3 linked regions of the Thiocapsa rosea genome follow. The protein of the gene in region 1 interacts with the protein of each later gene in a pairwise test. Links are inferred from orthologs where the notes say so. Each region holds a gene or a part of one and is shown on either strand. Other genes may lie near its edges.

Region 1 (5,996 bases):
CTTCCGCAACCTGGATCCGCGCCAGGCGAAGCGCCGCGATGCGGGCCAACGCCGGATCCGGAGCAGCGGCGATCACGCCCGTCAAGGCGGTCATGGCGGCCTCGGCTTGGCCGGACTCGTAAAGCGCCTTCGCCTCGGCCAGCGAGCCGAGTGCCGCGTAGGGCGTCGAGGCAAACTCGTCGTTGAGCATGCGCACCTGGGTCACGACCGCCTCGGTTTGACCGGTCGCGGCGTTTGCGAGCACCTGATCGAAGACCGCAGAACCCTGACCGGCGACGCTGTCGCGATAATCGCCCCAGTAGCGCCAGCCGACGATGGCGCCCAGTCCGATGGCGATGCCCATGATGATCGCCACGCCGTTCTCTTTCCACCAGGTCTTGATGGCTTCGACTTTTTCGTCGTCGGTCTCGTAACTCACTTCGCTCTCCGTGGTGACATGGATTCCCGTGCGGCTTGGCCGGCGTCTTCGCCCGCCGCCGTCAACCCGGGGTCTCGATCTCTCGGGCCAGGACATCGACCAAATCGTCGAACCCCAGCTCTTGCTGGCCGCTTTGGTCCCGCAAGGGTTTGACGCCGACGATGCCCTGCGCCAGCTCCGACTCGCCGAGGATAAGCGCGAAGGCTGCACCGCTCTTGTCGGCCTTCTTGAACTGGCTCTTGAAGCTGCCGCCGCCGCAGTGGGCCATGAGTCGCAGACGGGGCAGGGCATCGCGCAGACGCTCGGCCATGATCGGGGCCTCGAGCTGGGCCTGATCGCCGACCGCGACCAGGTAGGCATGCACCGCAGGCTCGCCCGCGTGCCCCGCAAGCGCGAGCAGCTCGACCAAGCGCTCGAGGCCCAAGGCGAACCCGACAGCCGGCGTTGGGCGGCCACCGAGCTGCTCGACCAATCCGTCGTAGCGGCCGCCCGCGCAGACGGTGCCTTGGGCACCCAGATCCTCGGTGATCCACTCGAAGACGGTCCGGTTGTAATAGTCCAGACCCCGCACCAACCGTGGATTGATGCGATAGGGGATGCCCGCCTGGTCGAGACCGTGGCGGATGCTGTGTAGATGCGCCAGGCTCTCCTCGCCGAGGTGGTCCATCAGGGTCGGCGCATCGGCGACGACCTTCTGTGTCTCCGGGTGTTTGGAGTCCAGGACCCGCAGGGGGTTGGTGTGCAGGCGCCGCAGACTCTCGGCATCCAGATGCGCGTGACGCGCCTCGAGATAGGTCACCAACTGCTCGCGATACAGCCGACGCTCTTCGGGGTCGCCGAGACTGTTGATCTCCAAGCGCAAGCCCTTCAGCCCGAGCGCGCGCCACAGACGCGCGGTGAGCAGGATCAGCTCGAGATCGATATCCGGACCCGCAAGGCCGAAGACCTCTGCGCCGATCTGATTGAACTGTCGATAGCGCCCGCGCTGCGGCCGCTCGTGGCGAAACATCGGGCCACGATACCAAAGCCGCTGGGGCACGACGAGCAGCCCGTGCTCGATCGCAGCGCGCACGCAGCTCGCGGTTCCCTCCGGGCGCAGACTCAGGCTGTCGCCGTTGCGATCCTCGAAGCTGTACATCTCCTTCTCGACGATGTCGGTGACCTCGCCGATGGAGCGTTTGAACAGATCCGTGACCTCGAGGATCGGCGTGCGGATCTCGGCATAGCCGTAGCTCGCAAGGATGCTGCGAGCGGTGTCCTCGATGCGATGCCAGGTGGCGACGGCCTCGGGCAGGATGTCGTGCATCCCGCGGATGGCCTGGATGTATTTACTCATGTTCGACGGCTCGATGTCTGCTGACGACGCTCGGATGGGTTCGGCCTGAGCGCACCGTCACTCCGGCGATGCGGGGTCGAACGAGAAGCGCGCCACGTTGCCGCGCGAACGACCTTCCAGATCGAAGGGCTTGCCGTCGACCGTCATGCTGCTGTTGTTGACCCGCCCGACGGTGAACCGGAAAGGCGCTTGCCCCGTGACTTCGCGTCGATCCCCGGCCTTCATCTCGCCGACGATGAGTCGTTGTCCGGAGGCATCGCGGACCTCGAGCCAGGAGGGGCCGGTAAACTCGAGGACGATGCCCTTCGACGCCGTTGCCGCGGGCTCGGAGGCGGGTGTCGGGGTGTCGACATCGGGCGTTGCGACCGTTTGGATCGGCGCGCTCGTGCCCTCGGTGACCGGGTCGGCTGTCGGCTCGGGTATGGAGGCGGGGTCGGCCTCGGAACGCTCGGCGACCGACGGCGCGGGTGGCTCGGGCGTCTGCGGTGTTGCGAAGCCATCCGTTGGGGTCGATTCTATCGTCTCTCCGGGTGTCTGCTCGGCGATCTCCGGGACCACCGTATCGACGCCCTCGGCCTCGATCGCCAGCGGATCCGGGTCTGACGTGTCGAGGCCGAGTTCCGGGGAGAACTCGGGGCGATCGTGCCACCATAGAGCAATCATCGCGACGACCGCCGCGGCCAAGGCGAGGCTGACGAGGCGCACCAGGATGCGGGTGCCGCCCGAATCGCGGTCCGATCCGGGGATCGGGCGGGTCGGCTCGATGTTCTTCGGTGTCCCGGGGTGGGCCTGATAGGCGGCAACCAGCGGCATCGGGTCAAGACCGAGCGCGCGCGCATAGTTGCGCAGATAGCCGGTGATGAAGACCGGATCGGGCAAGAGGTCGAAGCGGTCCTGCTCGAGCGCCTCGATGATCTCGGGCTTGAGGTGCAGTTGCGAGGCGATCCGCTCGATCGCCAGGCCACGCGATTGGCGTTGCACCCGCAGGCGTCGCCCCGGGCTATCGCCGAACTCGACCACGTTCTGGTCGTTCGGGTCGGTCGATTGTGTCAGGTTTGTCACTCTTGAGGTCCCTACAGATCACGGGTCGCGGGTACATGCGGGAAGTTCGCCCGCAATGCATTCTCGTACTCGGCTGCGCGGGCTCGGTTGCCGAGCGCACGTTCGGTTGTCACCCCCGCGACGAGTGCGGCGTGGGCGGTCGCCGGGGTTCGCAAGGTCGTCGGCTCGAAATAGCGATCCAGATAGGTCTTTGCGCCTTGGGCGTTGCCGCGCTTGAGCTCGCTCTCCGCGAGCTTGACCAAGGCCGGGCCGAAGCCGGGGTTGGCTGCCACGGCAGCGCGATAGTAGCTCTCCGCCTTGACCGCATCACCGGCGCTGCCCGCACAGGTGCCCGCGTTGGTCATCGCGACCCAGGGCGTTGCATAGAGCGGATTGTCCAACGCCTTCTTGAAGTAGACGTCCGCCTCGGTATAGCGCTTTTGTCGACACTGATAGGCACCGAACGCATAGAGAACATCGGAGTTGTTGGGCGCGAGCTTCAGGGCGCGCTCGTAATGCGTGGCTGCGAGGTCGGGCTTGCCCATCTCTTCGTACATGAAGGCGAGCCACACGTGGGCTTTGGGATAATTCCTGTCGGCCTCGATCGCCTGTTGGGCGCGACGGAAGGCGACCTCGGTCTGGCCGCGGGTGTAGTACTCCTCGGCCATCTCCACGTAGAGCGACGCCGGGCTGTCCTGCGGATCGAGCCCGAGCGGATCGTTCCCCTGTGTTGTCTTGCTCGCGCAGCCGACCAAGCCGAGACAGAGTGCGGTCGGCACCAGAACCCCGGGGCTCAGGAGTCGGCCGGCGAGATGACCCCTCATGGTGTCGCCGCCCTCCCGGTCCGGATCCTGCCGTCAGGCGCCATCTCCGCCGGAATCGCGACCGCGACGCGCCCGAGCCGGCGGGTGCGATCCTCGACCCGACCGACGAGCTGTCCGCACGCGGCGGCGATCTCGTCGCCGCGCGTCTTGCGGGTCATGGTGAAGATGCCGGCGCCGGCGAGGCGCGCGCGAAACGCCTCGATGCGCTCGGGCGGCGAGGTGCCGTACTGGTTGCCGGGGAAGGGGTTGAAGGGGATCAGGTTAACCTTCGACGGGATCCCCTCGAGCAGGCGGATCATCTGCTTGGCATGCGCGAGGCTGTCGTTGATGCCGTCGAGCATCACGTATTCCCAGGTGATGCGGCGGCGCTTGTCGGTGCCCACGTACGCCTTGCAGGCCGGCAGCAGCTCGGCGAGCGGGTACTTGCGGTTGATCGGCACGAGTTGGTCGCGCAGGGCATCGTTGGGCGCATGCAGCGAGACGGCCAGCGAGACGTCGCTCACCTCGCGCAGCCGGTAGATGTTCGGGACGATACCCGAGGTGCTGAGTGTGAGGCGCGTTTTGGCGATCATGTAGGCGAAATCGTCCTGCATGATGTCCATCGCCTTGACCACCGCGTCGAAGTTGGCGAGTGGCTCGCCCATGCCCATCATGACCACGTTGGACGGTGCCGACCCCATCTGCCGGGTGGCATGCCAGATCTGCCCGGCGATCTCTCCGACCGTCAGGTTGCGGTTGAACCCCTGGGTGGCGGTCGCGCAAAAGGAGCAGTTGAGCGCGCAACCCACCTGCGAGGAGACGCAGATGGTCGTGCGGCGCCCCTCCGGGATGAAGACGGTCTCGATGCGCTGGCCGTCTTCGAGCTCCATGATCCACTTGATGGTTCCGTCCGCCGAGGGCTGATCGTGGATGATGCGCGGCAGGCGGATCTCGACGGTCTCGCGCAGCGCGTCGCGCAACCCCCTGGACAGATCCGTCATGGCGTCGTAATCGACAACGCCGTGCTTGTGGATCCATTTGAAGAGGCTGCGTCCATGAAACGCCTTGAAGCCGAGCCCGAGCACCAGTCTCTCGCAGTCGGCAAGATTCAGGTCGAGGAGGTTGGGCTTGAGCTCGGTGTTGGTCACGGGATTCTCAGCGGGTGCGCGGGCAGACGCCTTCCGGGAAAAAGAAGGCGATCTCCACGGCCGCGGTATCCGCAGCATCCGAGCCGTGCGCCGCGTTTTCGGTGAAGGAATCGGCAAAGTCCGCGCGGATGGTGCCCGGCGCGGCATTGGCCGGATTGGTGGCGCCCATGATGTCGCGGTTCTTCGCCACGGCGTCTTCGCCTTCGAGCACCTGGACCATCACCGGACCGGAGGTCATGAACGCGACCAGCTCATCGAAGAAGGGCTTGCCCTGGTGGATCCCGTAGAAGGCCGATGCCTGCTCCTTGCTCATATGGAGCATCCGCGCAGCGACGATGCGCAACCCGGCGGCTTCGAAACGGCCCAGGATGGCGCCGATGGCGTTCTTCGCCACCGCGTTGGGCTTGATGATGGATAGCGTCTGCTCAATGGCCATGATGGTTCCAAATAGAGGATGCGGAAAGAGGTTGGGTCGGATCGCCGGAATCGCGAGTTGGGGTTCTCCGGGCTATGTGCCCGTCGGCTCGTCGCGCGGCCCGTCCCCGTCGGAGACTTGAGTGGATTGCAAAGTCTACCGATCGCGAACGCCGCGAGCAACGCCGGCTAAGCCGTGTCCGGCGTGAACGGCGCCGTCGCGCATCGACGAGAGCGGATGCGGACTTGGACCGGCCGGGCGGTTGGGCGGATAATCGGCCGACATCCATCTGCCCGCAAACGGTTTTCCAGATGAGTCATTACGATGTCTTCAACGGCGACGCCGACGGTCTCTGTGCCCTGCAGCAACTGCGCTTGGCCGAGCCGATCGAGAGCATCCTGGTCACCGGTGTGAAACGCGACATCGCCCTGCTCGAGCGGGTCGATGCGGTCGATGGCGATCAGGTCACCGCGCTGGATATCTCGTTCGACAAGAATCGCGGCGCGGTCGAGCGTTTGCTGGAGCAGGGTGCGCGCATCCGCTATTTCGATCACCACTTCGCCGGCGAGATCCCGGCCCACCCGGCGCTCGATGTCCACATCGAGACGCTGCCCGACAAGGGGACCAGTCTTCTTGTCGATGACTATCTTCGGGGCTCGCAACGCGCATGGGCCGTGGTGGGGACCTTCGGGGACAACTTCGATGCGTCCGCCCGTCGGGCCGCCGAGCCTCTGGATCTGACCGAAGGGGAGCTCGACCTGCTGCACGATCTCGGTATCTATCTCAATTACAACGGTTATGGCGAGACCGTCGACGACCTCTTGTTTGCCCCGGA
Region 2 (6,680 bases), 2.3 Mb from region 1 along the record:
GGGGAATAGGCGAACAACCGGGCGCGGATCCGCCGTTCCTCGGCGCTCAAGTCGGATTCGCGCTTGCGCAGGATCCAATGGACGTTCTTGAGCCCGCCGTACTCGGTTTTCGACAGGTCGCGCTTGAGCCGGCGCAGTTCTGTCTTGCGCAACGTCTCCACGGCGTCGCGATACAAACGCGCGACATGGAAGCGATCGGCGCAGATGGCGACGTGCGTGCCGAAGACGGCCTTGGCCGCACCGATGAAGCCGCTGTACAGGTCGGTGCACACGACGCGAACGGTGCGCCGCAAGGATTTTGGGATCGTGCGCAAAAACGCCTCGATGGTCGCGCGCTTACGGTCCTTGAGCACGGCGAGGATGCTCAGGGTGTCCTCGACCCTGGCGCTGACGATCACCACGAAATTGCCGTGGCCTTTGGTCAAGGCGATCTCGTCGAGCCCGAGCACGGGCAGCGCCGTGAGCGTCGTCCAGTCGATCTGGCTCGGGACGCACCGATCGAGAATACCGTCGAGGTGCTCCGGGGTGACGGCCTCCTTGTGCGCGACGTCTTCCAGGGTGCTGTTGATCAGGGCGCGCATCAGGCTGTGTTCGAACGCACGGGTGAAGCCGCTGCGCGGGTCGTACCAGTCCACCCGTTGGGTGGTGGTGGGATGATCCCGGCAATCGGGGCAGCGATACCGTTTGGGACGAATGAGAATTTCGGTGCGATGCTCGAAGATCGACAGATGGCGCAACCGCCGTTCTTCACCGAGTCCATGCGGCTCAGTGATGCGTCGGCCGCAGCTCCGGCACTGCGTGCCCTCCTCGGTGCTGTGCACATGAATTTCCAGCACAGCGGCGTCCGTGATCTCGACGCGGTCGATGGCGATCTGCGGCAGTCCGAGCAGGCGCAGGAGTTGGCTCTGGTCAATCATCGGTTTTCCATTGAGTTAAAAGCGTTCGAATGGAAGTTTACCAAGATTGGCTGCGTAGAACACTGATTTTACTAAACTTGGCGTTCCCTGAGATCCGGGAGAGCCTGATTCCGGCCCGCGTGGATTCGCGGGAGAGAAATCCGTGCGAGCGATGACCGATCGATCCATCCCTATCGGAGAACGACATGGCCAACTTCGGCGATCTACTCGGCAGCTTCATTCAGAGCAACATGGCGCAGTCCGGCTCAGGCCGGATGGGGAACGCGCTGCAGGACCTTCAGGCAAATCTCGGCCGGATGGTCGGCGGCCAAGGTGGCCAAGGTGGCCAAGGCGGCCAGGGCGGTCAAGGCGATATGCTCGGAAGCCTCCTCGAGATGGCCAAGGGCACTCTGGGGAACGCCTCGCAGAGTCCCATGCAGGCCGGCGGGCTCGGTGCCGTACTCGGCTCGGTCTTGGGCGGCGGCGGCAAGTCCGTGAAAGGCGCGATGACGGGGGGTGCGCTGGCGATGTTGGCCGGGATCGCCTACAAGGCATTCACCGAAGCGGGTCAAGCGCCTCATGCCTCCGGGGCACCCACCGCGAGCGGAGCGTCGGAGTTGCCGTTGGGCCTCAGAGCCCCGCAAACCGCGGCGGAGGAGCAGGCCATGGAGAACACCGCGCAGTTGGTCATCAAGGGTATGATCAACATTGCCAAGTCGGATGGTCAGGTGAGCGTGGAGGAGATCCAGCGAATCGTCGGAAAGATCGAGGCCGCCGGCATGGGCGCGGACGCACAGGAGTGGTTGATGACGGAGTTGCGTCAGCCGCTGAATCTCGACGCCTTCGTGGCCGAGATCCCGAGCCAGGAGGTGGCCGCCGAGGTCTACGCGGCATCACTGCTTGCGGTCGAGGTCGACACCCCGCAGGAGCAGGACTACCTGCGCCGGTTTGCCGAGAAGGCCGGACTGCATCCGCTGGTCGTGCAGCACATCCACCAGTCGTTGGGCGTCGCGGTCTGAGAACGCCGAATCGGACCTTGCCGCGGACGTGCGGGACACGGCGCGAAACCTCGGATCTCCTGCCGTGTCGTTCCCGACCTTCGTGGCTAAGAGTGCTCGCTACCCGCGCCCGAGACCGACTCGGATGCGCACGGGTCAGGCGGTTTCTCGAGAGTTGTCATCCCGTCCGCCCATGCCAGGAAGACCTGTAGTAGTCACTGTAGGGGCGAATGAATTCGCCCTGACACGCCGGTAGATCCTTTCCTGGAAATTAGATCCTTTCCTGGAAATCACCTCAGTCCTTCGCGCCGTCGCCTTGTTCGGGTTTGGGTTGCGATTGAGCGGTCCGTCTCTTCCCGAGCGGTGCATGACCGGCCTCGACCCCGATCTCGCTTGCTGCAGGTGACTTGGGCAGGCGCCGTTTGCCGATGTTCTTGCGATCGCGCAGACGGTCTTTCGGTTTGGGCGCGACGGCCTTCGCGGTGACTGCCTTCGCACCGGTCTTTTTCGCCCCCTTCTTCGCTCCCGAGCGTTTGGTCGTCCCCCCCTTGTACGACGCCTTGAGTCCTTCGATGCTGCGACGCTCAATGCCGAGGTTCAGATACCGCTCGATGCTCTCCAGCCGATTCCATTCGGCAGCTGCGACCAGCGAGATGGCCACGCCTTGCTCCCCGGCCCGGCCGGTCCGCCCGGTGCGGTGTAGATAATCGTCCCCGCTGCGCGGCAGATCGAAGTTGATCACCCGATCAACGCCCGGGATGTCGAGCCCACGTGCGGCGACGTCGGTGGCGATCAAGACGTTGACACGACCGCTGTGCAGGAGTCCGACGACGCGGTTGCGCTCGCGCTGCTCCAGTTCGCCATGGAGCACGGCGACGCGTTGCCCTTCGCCCATCAGGACGTTGCCGAGCGCCGTTGCGCCGTCGCGGGTATTGGTGAAGACCAGCGCCTTGTCGTAGGTCTCGTTGCGGAGCAGCCAAAGGATCTGCTGCTGCTTGTGCTCCGGGCCGTCGCTCAAGATGACCTGATTCGTGATGTCGGGGTGCTGCTCGCGCACCGGATTGATGGTCAGTACGCGCGGCTCGCGCAGCAAAGGCTCGGTGATGCGGCTCAGACCCCGATGGTGCAGGGTCGCGGAGAACAACATGGACTGACGCGCCGGGTTGGTCCGAGCGATGATCGTCAGGACATCGTCGACGAAGCCCATGTCGAGCATGCGGTCGGCCTCGTCGAGAACCAGGATCTCAAGGTCGCTCAGGTCGGCCTCGCCCTTTTCCAGAAGCTCGAGCATGCGACCGGGCGTCGCCACCAGGATCTCCGGGTTCTTGCGCAAGGTCGCGATCTGGTGCGCCTTTGAATCGCCGCCCGTAATGACGCCGTTGTTCAGACGCGTATAGCTGCCCAGGCGCGTGAAATGCACATGGATCTGGCGGGCCAGCTCGCGGGTCGGTACCAATACAAGGGCGCGTGTCCCGCTGTCGGAGCGCGGCGCGCCGACCAGGCGCTCCATGATCGGCAGCAGAAAGGCGGCGGTCTTCCCCGAGCCCGTCGCGGCCGAGACCAAGAGATCCAGACCTTCCATCGCAGCCGGGATCACCTGCGCCTGGACCTCGGTCGGGGTCTCGAAACCTTCTTTTTCCAGTCCGCGCATGAGTGCGTCCGGAAGCAAAAATTCAGCAAAGTTCCTGTTCATGGGCGCAACGATACACCAAATAGTGGCCTTCGCGGCGGCGAAAAACCCAGGTGCGCTCGGTCTATACTGGATTGAACGCGTTCCGGAGACATCCATGCTTCACCTTGACCCAGGGCTTCCATCGGTTCCACGTCGCGCCGCCGACAGCTTCGATGCCAACACGGCGGCCATGGCCGGTCGCGTCTCGCAGTTGATGGCCGGCCATTCGAGATTGGACGCCTTTCTCAACGGGCTTCCCTTTCGGCTGATCGAGTCAAACCATCGCAATCACGCCGCCTTCATGTCCGAGGTCTTGAGGACCAACAACCTCAAGCTTCTCGCCGACACGCTACCCTGGGCCTATTTCGCTTATACGAATCAAGGCGTCTCGGTCGACTACTTTGCCGCCGAGCTGGAGATCTGGAGCCAGGTGATCACCGAACTCCTGCCCGGCGAGGATGCCGAGGCGATCCTGCCGATCTATCGCTGGATGTTGCGGGTGCATCCCGAGACCGTCGACGCGGCCGCGCACTACGCATCCGAAGCGGCGCCGGTGCCCGCCGATCACGCGGCGATCTATGTCGAGATCCTGGAGCGCCTGATCGCGGGCGATCATCCGGCCGTTATCGAGCGTTGTCGCGCCCTCCTGCGTGAGGGGATGTCCTTTTCCCGCCTGCTCCAATCGATCTTCTACCCGGCGATGGTGGAGATCGGCGTCCGTTGGGAGCAAGGCCGTCTTTCGGTCCTGATGGAGCACCAAGCGACCGCGATGGTGTACCGCATCCTGTCCGCCCTCTATTACGAGCAGCCCTTTCCGTCCGAAAGGCGAGGACGGGTCCTCGTGGCCTCGGTGACGGACGAATTCCATGAGCTCGGCGCATGGATGGTGACGACCTGTCTGGATCTGGACGGCTGGAATGTGACCTATCTACCGCGTGACTGTCCGCTTGAGCAGGTGGTCACGGCGGCCGTAGAGCGCACCCCGGCCTTCGTCGCACTGTCCGTCGGTATGCCCGGTCACGTGCAATCTGCACGCGAGACGGTCAGCGCCCTGCGGGAGGCCCTCGGTCCCGGATCTCCAACCAAGATCCTGGTCGGCGGGCGTGCCTTTAACAAGGCGCCTTCACTGGTCGAATCCGTCGGCGCCGACCTTTTTCTGACCGATTGCGAGGCGGCCGTGGCTTGGGCCAGAACGCTGGAGGCCACATGACAGAGCAAGCAACAACGCCATCGACGACGCTCGATCGCACGCCCGACCCGGAGTTCCTTTGGGCTTTGCAAAGCTACGTCATGGAATCGGGTCGGTTGCTCGTCGTCGAGGTCGACCGAGACGGCCGCATCATCGATTCGAACCTGACCTTTCGCTCGCGCTTCGCCGGGTTCGCAAGCGTTCGCGGCGAGCCGCTGTCACGATTTCTCAGCAGCGGGAGCGGGGAGCTGTTGGACATCGAGCCGGGTCTGCCCCGTCGCACGCCCGTTGCACGGGTCTTCCAGACCCCGCTTGGCGGCGAAACCTATCTCTTTCATGCCTACCCGAGCGGTCGGGGCATCGTGCTGATCGGCGAGCTGGCGAACGTCGCAGAAAGCGATATCGTCGAGCGGATGGGCAACCTTGCGATGGAGATGTCGCGCTTGGTTCGCGACCTGCGCAACACCAACCGCGAGCTCGTCCTCGCCAACGAAACCAATCAAGCCTTGGCGCGCACCGATCCCCTGACGAGTCTCGCCAATCGGCGTTACTTCATGGATCGTTTGGAGAACGGGATTGCGCGGGCGCGCATCGGGGGTGCGCCGCTGTCGCTGATCATGGTGGATCTGGATCACTTCAAGCAGGTCAACGACCGTTTCGGTCACGCCGGCGGCGATCTCGTCCTGGTCGCCTTCGCGGGTCTTCTGGAATCTCAGGTCAGAGGTGTGGACCTGGCCGCACGGCTCGGAGGAGAGGAGTTTGCCGTCGTCATGGCGGAAGCGGATCTGCGCGTCGCCGGGGACGTCGCCGACCGTCTGCGCATGCGTCTGGCCGACCTACGTCCGCTCGACGCGAGCTATCGGGTCACGGCGAGCTTCGGTGTTGCGGAGCGTCGTCCCGAGGAAGATGCGGATGCGCTCTTGGGGCGGGCCGACGATCTGCTGTATCTGGCGAAGCGCAGCGGACGCAATCAGGTCGTCCTCGAACCGGCCGCCGCGGTCTCCGATCGCCCCTGAAATAGGGCGCATCGGCGACAAAGTGACCGTTATGGATGGGGAAGGGTTGCCCCGCGTGGTAAACTTCACAGGCTAACCATCAGTACAATCGCGGCCCGTTACGGTGCTCCGCGCGGCACGCCTCAACGTCGGTTCACCACGCCCATGGCAGATTTCGCGAGAGAAGTTATACCCATCAATCTCGAGGACGAGATGCGTCAGTCCTACCTCGATTACGCCATGAGCGTGATCGTGGGACGCGCGCTTCCCGATGTTCGCGACGGACTCAAGCCGGTCCACCGGCGCGTCCTCTTCTCGATGAGCGAGCAGGGCAACGTCTGGAACCGTGCCTATCGTAAATCCGCCCGTGTGGTCGGCGATGTCATGGGTAAGTACCACCCTCACGGCGACTCGGCCATCTACGACACCATGGTCCGCATGGCGCAGCGCTTCTCGATGCGCTACCTGCTGGTGGATGGGCAAGGCAACTTCGGCTGTTTCACCGGCGACACCCTCATCAAGCTGGCCGACGGCACCGAAAAAACCTTCGCCGAGTTGGCGCAGCGACCGTCCGACGAGATCTTTTACGTCTACGCGGTGGACGAGACCGGCAAGATCGTGATCGCCGAGGGGCGCCATGCGCGGATGACCCGCCCCAACGCCGAGCTGCTGGCGCTCACCCTGGACACCGGCGATGTCGTCCGCTGTACGCCCGATCATCGCTTCATGCTGCGTGATGGTTCCTACAAGGAAGCTCGGGACTTGACGCCGGACGATAGTCTCATGCCGGGGGTCTTCGACACCGCGCCGGTCAAGCCTGGACTGAATGACTATCTGCGCATCCTCCAGCCGAATCTCGGACGCTATCAATTCGTTCATCACCTGGCCGACGAGTTTAATGTCGAATCGCTGCACGTCAGCTGGAGCAAG
Region 3 (6,647 bases), 1.6 Mb from region 1 along the record:
GACACCAGAGAAAATCCAGGCGCGTGCTCGGTTCGGCAAGGTCGCGGTGCTCCTCGGCGGGCGCGCGGCGGAGCGCGAGATCTCGCTGAAGAGCGGCAGCGCCGTGCTGGCGGCCCTGTTGCGTCAGGGCGTCGACGCCCATGCACTGGATCCGGACGAGCAGGTTCTCGAACATCTGCGCACCGGCGGTTTCGATCGCGCCTTCATCATCCTGCACGGACGCGGCGGCGAAGACGGTCAGATTCAAGGCGCCTTGGAGACCATCGGGATGCCCTACACGGGTTCCGGGGTTCTGGGTTCGGCGCTCGGCATGGACAAGTATCGCTGCAAGCTGGCCTGGACGGGGTGCGGTTTGCCGACGGCCGCATCGGTGCTGCTGCGCACGGACGCCGATCTGGCGGCTGCCGAGGCTCTCGGCTTCCCGCTCATGATCAAGCCCGTTCACGAGGGTTCGAGTATCGGGATGGCGCGCGTCGAGGATCCGGCCGCACTCGCCGATGCCTGGCGCACGGCACGCGGTTACGACGCACTGGTGCTCGCCGAGCGCTGGATCCAGGGCGCGGAATACACCTGTGCCGTGCTCGGACAGGCGGCGCTCCCCATGATCCGGCTCGAAACGCCGCACGCCTTTTACGACTTCGAGGCCAAGTATCGGGCCGACAGTACGCGCTATCACTGTCCCTGCGGTCTGCCCGAAGCAGAGGAGTCACGCCTGCAGCGACTCGCGCTCGACGCCTTCGAGGCGACCGGTGCGAGCGGTTGGGGCCGTGTCGACCTGATGGTCGACGGGAGCGGAGAGCCGTTCCTGCTCGAGATCAACACGGTGCCGGGCATGACCGACCACAGCCTGGTCCCGATGGCTGCGCGGGTAGCGGGGCTGGACTTCGACACCCTGGTTTGGCGGATCCTGGAAACGAGTCTCGACCGTGGTTGACCCGGCACGGACAACCCCTCCGATCGTAGAGGTGCGTGCGCGCCGCTCCGGGCGTTGGCTGGCGCTTGTCGGGTTGCTCTTGATTTCGGTCATGGCCGGCGGCGTTTGGCTGCTCGTTCATTGGGAGCCGCACCTGTTGCCCGTGCGCGTCATCGCCGTGGAGGGCGAGCTGCATCATCACTCCTCGCGGTTGCTTCAGCAGACCATCAGCGAGCGGCTGCGCGGCGGCATCTTGACGGCGGATTTGCACGATCTAAAGCAGGCTGCAGAGGACCTGGCCTGGGTTGGTCGCGCCACCGTGCGGCGCGTCTGGCCGGATCGGCTGCAGGTCGAGGTCGAGGAGCACCGCCCGATCGCACGCTGGAATCGCGACGGTCTGGTGACCGCGGAGGGCATCGTTTTTCGGCCCGGTACGGGCACGGTCCCGGCGGGTCTGCCGCTGCTCGAAGGCGAGGATCGGCGTGCGCCCGAGGTGGTCAAGCGCTATGCGCAGTGGCGCGACGATCTGATGCTGATCGGCCATCTTATCCAGACGCTCTCGGTCGACCCGCGCGGGGCGTGGCGGGTCGAGCTGGTCATGGGGGTCGAGTTGTATCTCGGCACGGAAGGCGTCGATCAACGGCTTGCGCGCTATATCGCCAGCGCGACGCAATTGGAGGCGGCCGGCCAGCCGCTGGTGGTGGACCTGCGCTACAGCAACGGTTTCGCCGTGAAATGGGCAGCGAACGCCGAGCCGCAGGCTCGTGCGACAACGGATCGCCCGACGCGATCCGGCAAACGAGGATAAGACCGGATGTCGAGACGTAACGACAAGAATCTATTGGTGGGCTTGGATATCGGGACCTCGAAGGTGGCCGCCTTGGTCGGCGAGCTCAAGGACGACAACCAGATCGAGATCATCGGCATCGGCACACACCCCTCGCGGGGTCTGAAAAAGGGCGTAGTCGTCGACATCGAGTCGACCGTCCAGTCGATTCAGCGTGCGGTCGAGGAGGCCGAGCTGATGGCCGGCTGCGAGATCCACTCGGTCCACGCCGGGATCGCCGGCAGCCATGTGCGCAGCCTCAACTCGCACGGCATCACCGCGATCAAGGAGGTCGAGGTCACCCAGGCCGATGTCGATCGGGTCATCGATGCCGCGCGCGCCGTCGCGATCCCGGCCGATCAGAAGATCCTGCATATCCTGCCGCAGGAATTCATCATCGACGATCAGGAGGGCATCCGCGAGCCGATCGGGATGTGCGGCGTGCGGCTCGAAGCCCGCGTGCACATGGTCACGGGTGCGGTGAGTGCCGCCCAAAACATCATCAAGTGTATTCGCCGCTGCGGGCTCGAGGTCGACGATCTGGTGCTCGCGCAGCTCAGCTCGAGCTATTCGGTGCTCGGCGACGACGAGAAGGAGCTCGGCGTCTGTGTCGTCGACATCGGCGGCGGGACGACGGATCTTGCCGTCTTCACCGACGGGGCGATTCGCCACACCGCGGTGATCCCGATCGCCGGCGATCAGGTGACCAACGACATCGCCGTGGCGCTGCGCACGCCGACCCAGCATGCCGAGCTGATCAAGGTCAAGCATGCCTGCGCCTTGGCGCAGCTGGCGGCCAACAGCGAGTCCATCGAGGTGCCGAGCATCGGCGATCGCCCGCCGCGCAGGCTCTCGCGCCAGACCTTGGCCGAGGTGGTCGAGCCCCGCTACGAGGAGCTTCTGACCCTGCTGCACAACGAGCTGCGCCGCAGCGGCTTCGAGGATCTGGTGGCGGGCGGCGTGGTACTGACCGGCGGCAGCTCGAAGATGGACGGTCTGATCGAGCTGGCCGAGGAGGTCTTCCACATGCCGGTGCGGCTCGGAGTCCCGCAGTACGTGATCGGGATGGACGAGGTGGTGAACAATCCAATCTATTCGACCGGCGTGGGGTTGCTGATGTACGCGCGTCAGCACCGCTTCTCGCGGCGTCCGGAGATCGGAGATTCCGCCGGGCTGCGTGGGGCTTGGTCACGGATGCGCAGTTGGTTCCAGGGCAATTTTTAGTGCAACCGCGTTTGGCGTTGATCCTGCTGAAAGCGGATTGATGATGGGGTGTTTCGTCAAGCCCCGTCGGTCGGGGGGCCGCGGCCTGCGGTCTCGGGCCGCGACGCATCCCGCGTCGCGGCGGTGTCGGGGGGGCGTGCGCGCCGAGGCGCGCACGTACGAGGTTTCATAGGTCGTGCAACGAACGAATTCGAGAGGAGACAACAGCATGTTTGAGCTCATGGATACCCACAGTCAGAACGCCGTCATCAAGGTCGTGGGCGTCGGGGGCGGGGGCGGGAATGCGGTCAATCACATGGTCGCCGCGACCATCGAAGGGGTCGACTTCATCTGCGCCAATACCGACGCTCAGGCGCTGAAGAGTTCGCAGGTGAAGACCATCCTTCAGCTCGGTGCCGGCATCACCAAAGGTTTGGGTGCCGGTGCCGATCCTGAGGTCGGTCGCAACTCCGCGATGGAGGACCGCGATCGCATCCAAGAGGCCCTGGAGGGTGCGGACATGGTCTTCATCACCGCCGGCATGGGTGGCGGGACCGGTACAGGTGCCGCGCCGATCGTGGCGCAGATCGCGAAGGAGCTGGGTATCCTGACGGTCGCCGTCGTGACCAAGCCGTTCCCGTTCGAGGGGACCAAGCGTCGCCGCATCGCCGAGGAAGGGATTGCGGAGTTGGCCAAACACGTCGACTCCTTGATTACCATTCCCAACGAAAAACTTCTGGCCGTTCTGGGCAAGGAAATGAGTCTGCTCGGTGCCTTCAGCGCCGCCAACGACGTGCTGTTGCATGCGACCCAAGGCATCGCCGAGCTGATCACCCGTCCGGGATTGATCAACGTCGACTTTGCTGATGTGAAGACGGTCATGTCCGAGATGGGCGTGGCCATGATGGGAACGGGTGCTGCGCGCGGCGAGCATCGTGCCCGCGAGGCCGCAGAGGCCGCCATCCGCAGCCCGCTGCTGGAGGATATCGACCTTGCAGGAGCGAAGGGCATCCTGGTCAACATCACCGCCGGACTGAGCCTGACCATCGGCGAGTTCGACGAGGTCGGCAACACGGTGCGTGATTTCGCCGACGACGATGCCACGGTCGTGGTGGGCACCGTGATCGATCCGACGCTGGACGACGAGTTGCGGGTCACCGTCGTGGCGACCGGGCTGGGCGAGCGTCGCGTCATGCTCAAACGCCAGGTGGCACAAGAAACGGCCGCGATGCATCTGGTCAGCAGCGTGGGCGGCAACGAGAGCGCGCCGAACTACAACGACCTGGGTCGGCCCGCCATCTATCGCCGGGGCGGCGGCGCCGGCGCCGCTGTGGCCGAAGCCGTGGTCGAGAATGACCTCGATTATCTGGATATCCCGGCATTTCTGCGGCGCCAGGCCGATTGATCAGGGGTTTCCCTGTATCGAATAGTTCTTTTAAAACAGGCATCTTCAAAATGGTTCGTTGTTGATCTTGATAAACGTCGGGGAAAACCCTAAGCTTGTCGGCAGGTGGCTCGCATGCGAGCCGCAAAACAACATGACGAATGGAAAGCGATCGTGGCTCGGGCGTGGACTCGCCGGGTCACGACCGGTCGTCGATCAGCCGGCAACGGATGCCGACAGCCGCCATGGCTTGCGATGGGAGACCTCGACCGATGCTCAAGCAGCGTACCTTGAAGAATGTGATCCGGGCGACCGGCGTCGGCCTGCACACCGGCGAGAAGATCCCGTTGACCTTGCGGCCGGCGGCGCCCGATACGGGGATTGTTTTCCGTCGGGTGGATTTGGACGTGCCCGTCGAGATCAAGGCGACACCCTTCAATGTCGGCGATACTCGGCTGTCGACGACATTGGTGAAGGGGGATGTTCGCGTCTCGACGGTCGAGCACATCCTCTCGGCCTTTGCCGGGCTCGGGATCGACAACGCCTATGTGGATGTCGGCGCCGCCGAGGTGCCGATCATGGACGGCAGCGCCGGGCCATTCGTCTTCCTCGTCCAGTCGGCCGGCGTCGAGGAGCAGAACCGCGCCAAGCGTTTTATCCGGATCAAGCGGCCGGTCGAGGTTCGGGACGGCGACAAATACGCGCGCTTCACGCCGTACAACGGGTTCAAGGTGGAGTTCTCGATCGACTTCGATCATCCCGCGTTCCATGCGCGATCCAACCGTGCGATCGTCGACTTTTCGACCTCCTCCTTCGTGAAGGAGATAAGCCGGGCACGTACCTTCGGTTTCCTGCGGGAAATCGAGGCATTACGTGCACAGAATCTCGCGCTCGGCGGCAGTCTCGACAATGCCGTGGTGGTCGACGAGTATCGTGTCCTCAACGACGAGGGTCTACGTTACGAAGACGAGTTCGTGAAGCACAAGATCCTGGATGCGATCGGCGACCTCTATCTCTTGGGGCACACCCTGATCGGATCCTTCCAGGCGCACAAGTCCGGGCATGCACTCAACAACACCCTGCTGAGGGCTTTGGTGGCCGACGTCAGTGCTTGGGAAGAGGTGGTGTTCGAGGACTCCGCGGAGTCTCCGATCTGCTATGCACACCCGGTGGCGCTGGCCTAGTCCGATCGCGCAGCAGGCGTCTTAACGATACCGGGCGATTCCGGCGAGTCCCTGTTGTCCCCGGCCGCCGTCATGGCGGCCGGGGCATGATTGTTTGCAAAACGTCGAAAGACCTCGGCTAAGGCCGGATCCGACATCCCTTCCGCTGCGCCGAGGAGATGGGCGCGAGTCTGTTGGGTCAGTCGCCCGCCGCCGTTCGGTTGTCTCTCGACCGTCCCTCGCGGTTTTGGCCCGAGGGCATCCATTCCATCGCGTTCCGAACGGACGCGGACCTGAGCAACCACCTTGGCAACGCCTTCGCGCTCGAGGGCTCGGGTCAGATCCTCGATCATGAAGCGTGCGCGGGTGACCCAAGCCGGCGAATCGAGAAAAAGCGTCAGGATCCCATCGCTCAACACGACGTCGCGACAGTGCGCACGCAGCGGGTCGGGCAACCGGCTCAGGACCATGCCGAGCAGTGCCAATTCACGGTCGCGATGCTCAAGATGCCGGCGAATCAGGCGGTTGGATTGAAGTAGCTCGCGGACATGGGCCAATCCCGGACGAAGCATCGGAGGTTTACCTCGGTATGCGCAAGGCCTGAGCAAACGGAGTCCCGATGTTTGCCCACGGCGAAAAACGAATCGACCTGAGGCGCGATTGTGGCGACAATCATGCCATATGCCCAGTGCTCATCAGTTAGAGACCAAAGCAGAGTAAACAACGATGCACCACCTCGATCGACGAAAAACCGCTCGCGGACAGGCCGTTATAGCGCTCTTGGCCGTTGTCTTGTTCACCTTGGCCGGTGGAGGATTAGGATTCTGGATCGGTCACTATCAAAATATGACGACACTTGTCGACAACCGTGCCCAGCAGCCTGCAAGAGTTCCCCGATCATTGCCCGCACCTCTGACCCCCGCACCCCCACCCGCTGCTACCGAAGATCTCGATGTCATCGCCTCGCGTGTCGGCGAGATGCAAGCCGAGCTTCTCAGGCTGAATGCACTCGGCGAACGTCTGGTGCAGATGTCAGGATTGAATCCCGAAGAGTTCGATTTCACGGACCCGCCGCCGCGTGGCGGTGCCGAAGACGGTCCGGCACGAGACTTCACGATTCGCGAGATCGCCAGCGAACTCGGCAGCATGGTCAGCCTG

What was found.
Region 2: the proteins of rlmN (region 1) and BDD21_RS00775 interact in binary tests that used the Escherichia coli proteins (3 or more experiments, as listed by UniProt). The link is inferred for Thiocapsa rosea from one-to-one orthologs.
Region 3: the proteins of rlmN (region 1) and ftsZ interact in binary tests that used the Escherichia coli proteins (3 or more experiments, as listed by UniProt). The link is inferred for Thiocapsa rosea from one-to-one orthologs.

What each region holds. Positions count from the first base shown.
Region 1 is NZ_RBXL01000001.1:2,490,778-2,496,773, forward strand. Bases 2,682-5,629 are described here. They hold rlmN (dual-specificity RNA methyltransferase RlmN), read right to left. Parts: upstream 4,747-5,629; coding sequence 3,616-4,746; downstream 2,682-3,615. Other genes in these bases: BDD21_RS11010 (RodZ domain-containing protein), read right to left, coding at 2,682-2,816; pilW (type IV pilus biogenesis/stability protein PilW), read right to left, coding at 2,828-3,619; ndk (nucleoside-diphosphate kinase), read right to left, coding at 4,754-5,182; BDD21_RS11030 (acetyltransferase), read left to right, coding at 5,473-5,629. Outside these bases: BDD21_RS11000 (YfgM family protein), read right to left, coding at 1-418; hisS (histidine--tRNA ligase), read right to left, coding at 480-1,754; more of BDD21_RS11010, read right to left, coding at 1,812-2,681; more of BDD21_RS11030, read left to right, coding at 5,630-5,996.
Region 2 is NZ_RBXL01000001.1:181,766-188,445, reverse strand. Bases 1,389-4,370 are described here. They hold BDD21_RS00775 (DEAD/DEAH box helicase), read right to left. Parts: upstream 3,588-4,370; coding sequence 2,190-3,587; downstream 1,389-2,189. Other genes in these bases: BDD21_RS00770 (cobalamin B12-binding domain-containing protein), read left to right, coding at 3,682-4,370; BDD21_RS00780 (tellurite resistance TerB family protein), read left to right, coding at 1,389-1,915. Outside these bases: BDD21_RS00785 (ISL3 family transposase), read right to left, coding at 1-917; more of BDD21_RS00780, read left to right, coding at 1,103-1,388; more of BDD21_RS00770, read left to right, coding at 4,371-4,776; BDD21_RS00765 (GGDEF domain-containing protein), read left to right, coding at 4,773-5,771; gyrA (DNA gyrase subunit A), read left to right, coding at 5,964-6,680. UniProt on the Escherichia coli protein: DEAD-box RNA helicase involved in the assembly of the 50S ribosomal subunit at low temperature. Exhibits RNA-stimulated ATP hydrolysis and RNA unwinding activity. Acts before DeaD.
Region 3 is NZ_RBXL01000001.1:879,099-885,745, reverse strand. Bases 2,311-5,259 are described here. They hold ftsZ (cell division protein FtsZ), read left to right. Parts: upstream 2,311-3,171; coding sequence 3,172-4,347; downstream 4,348-5,259. Other genes in these bases: lpxC (UDP-3-O-acyl-N-acetylglucosamine deacetylase), read left to right, coding at 4,599-5,259; ftsA (cell division protein FtsA), read left to right, coding at 2,311-2,963. Outside these bases: murB (UDP-N-acetylmuramate dehydrogenase), read left to right, coding at 1-2; BDD21_RS03970 (D-alanine--D-alanine ligase), read left to right, coding at 1-934; BDD21_RS03965 (cell division protein FtsQ/DivIB), read left to right, coding at 927-1,721; more of ftsA, read left to right, coding at 1,728-2,310; more of lpxC, read left to right, coding at 5,260-5,510; BDD21_RS03945 (DciA family protein), read right to left, coding at 5,507-6,061; BDD21_RS03940 (M23 family metallopeptidase), read left to right, coding at 6,390-6,647. UniProt on the Escherichia coli protein: Essential cell division protein that forms a contractile ring structure (Z ring) at the future cell division site. The regulation of the ring assembly controls the timing and the location of cell division.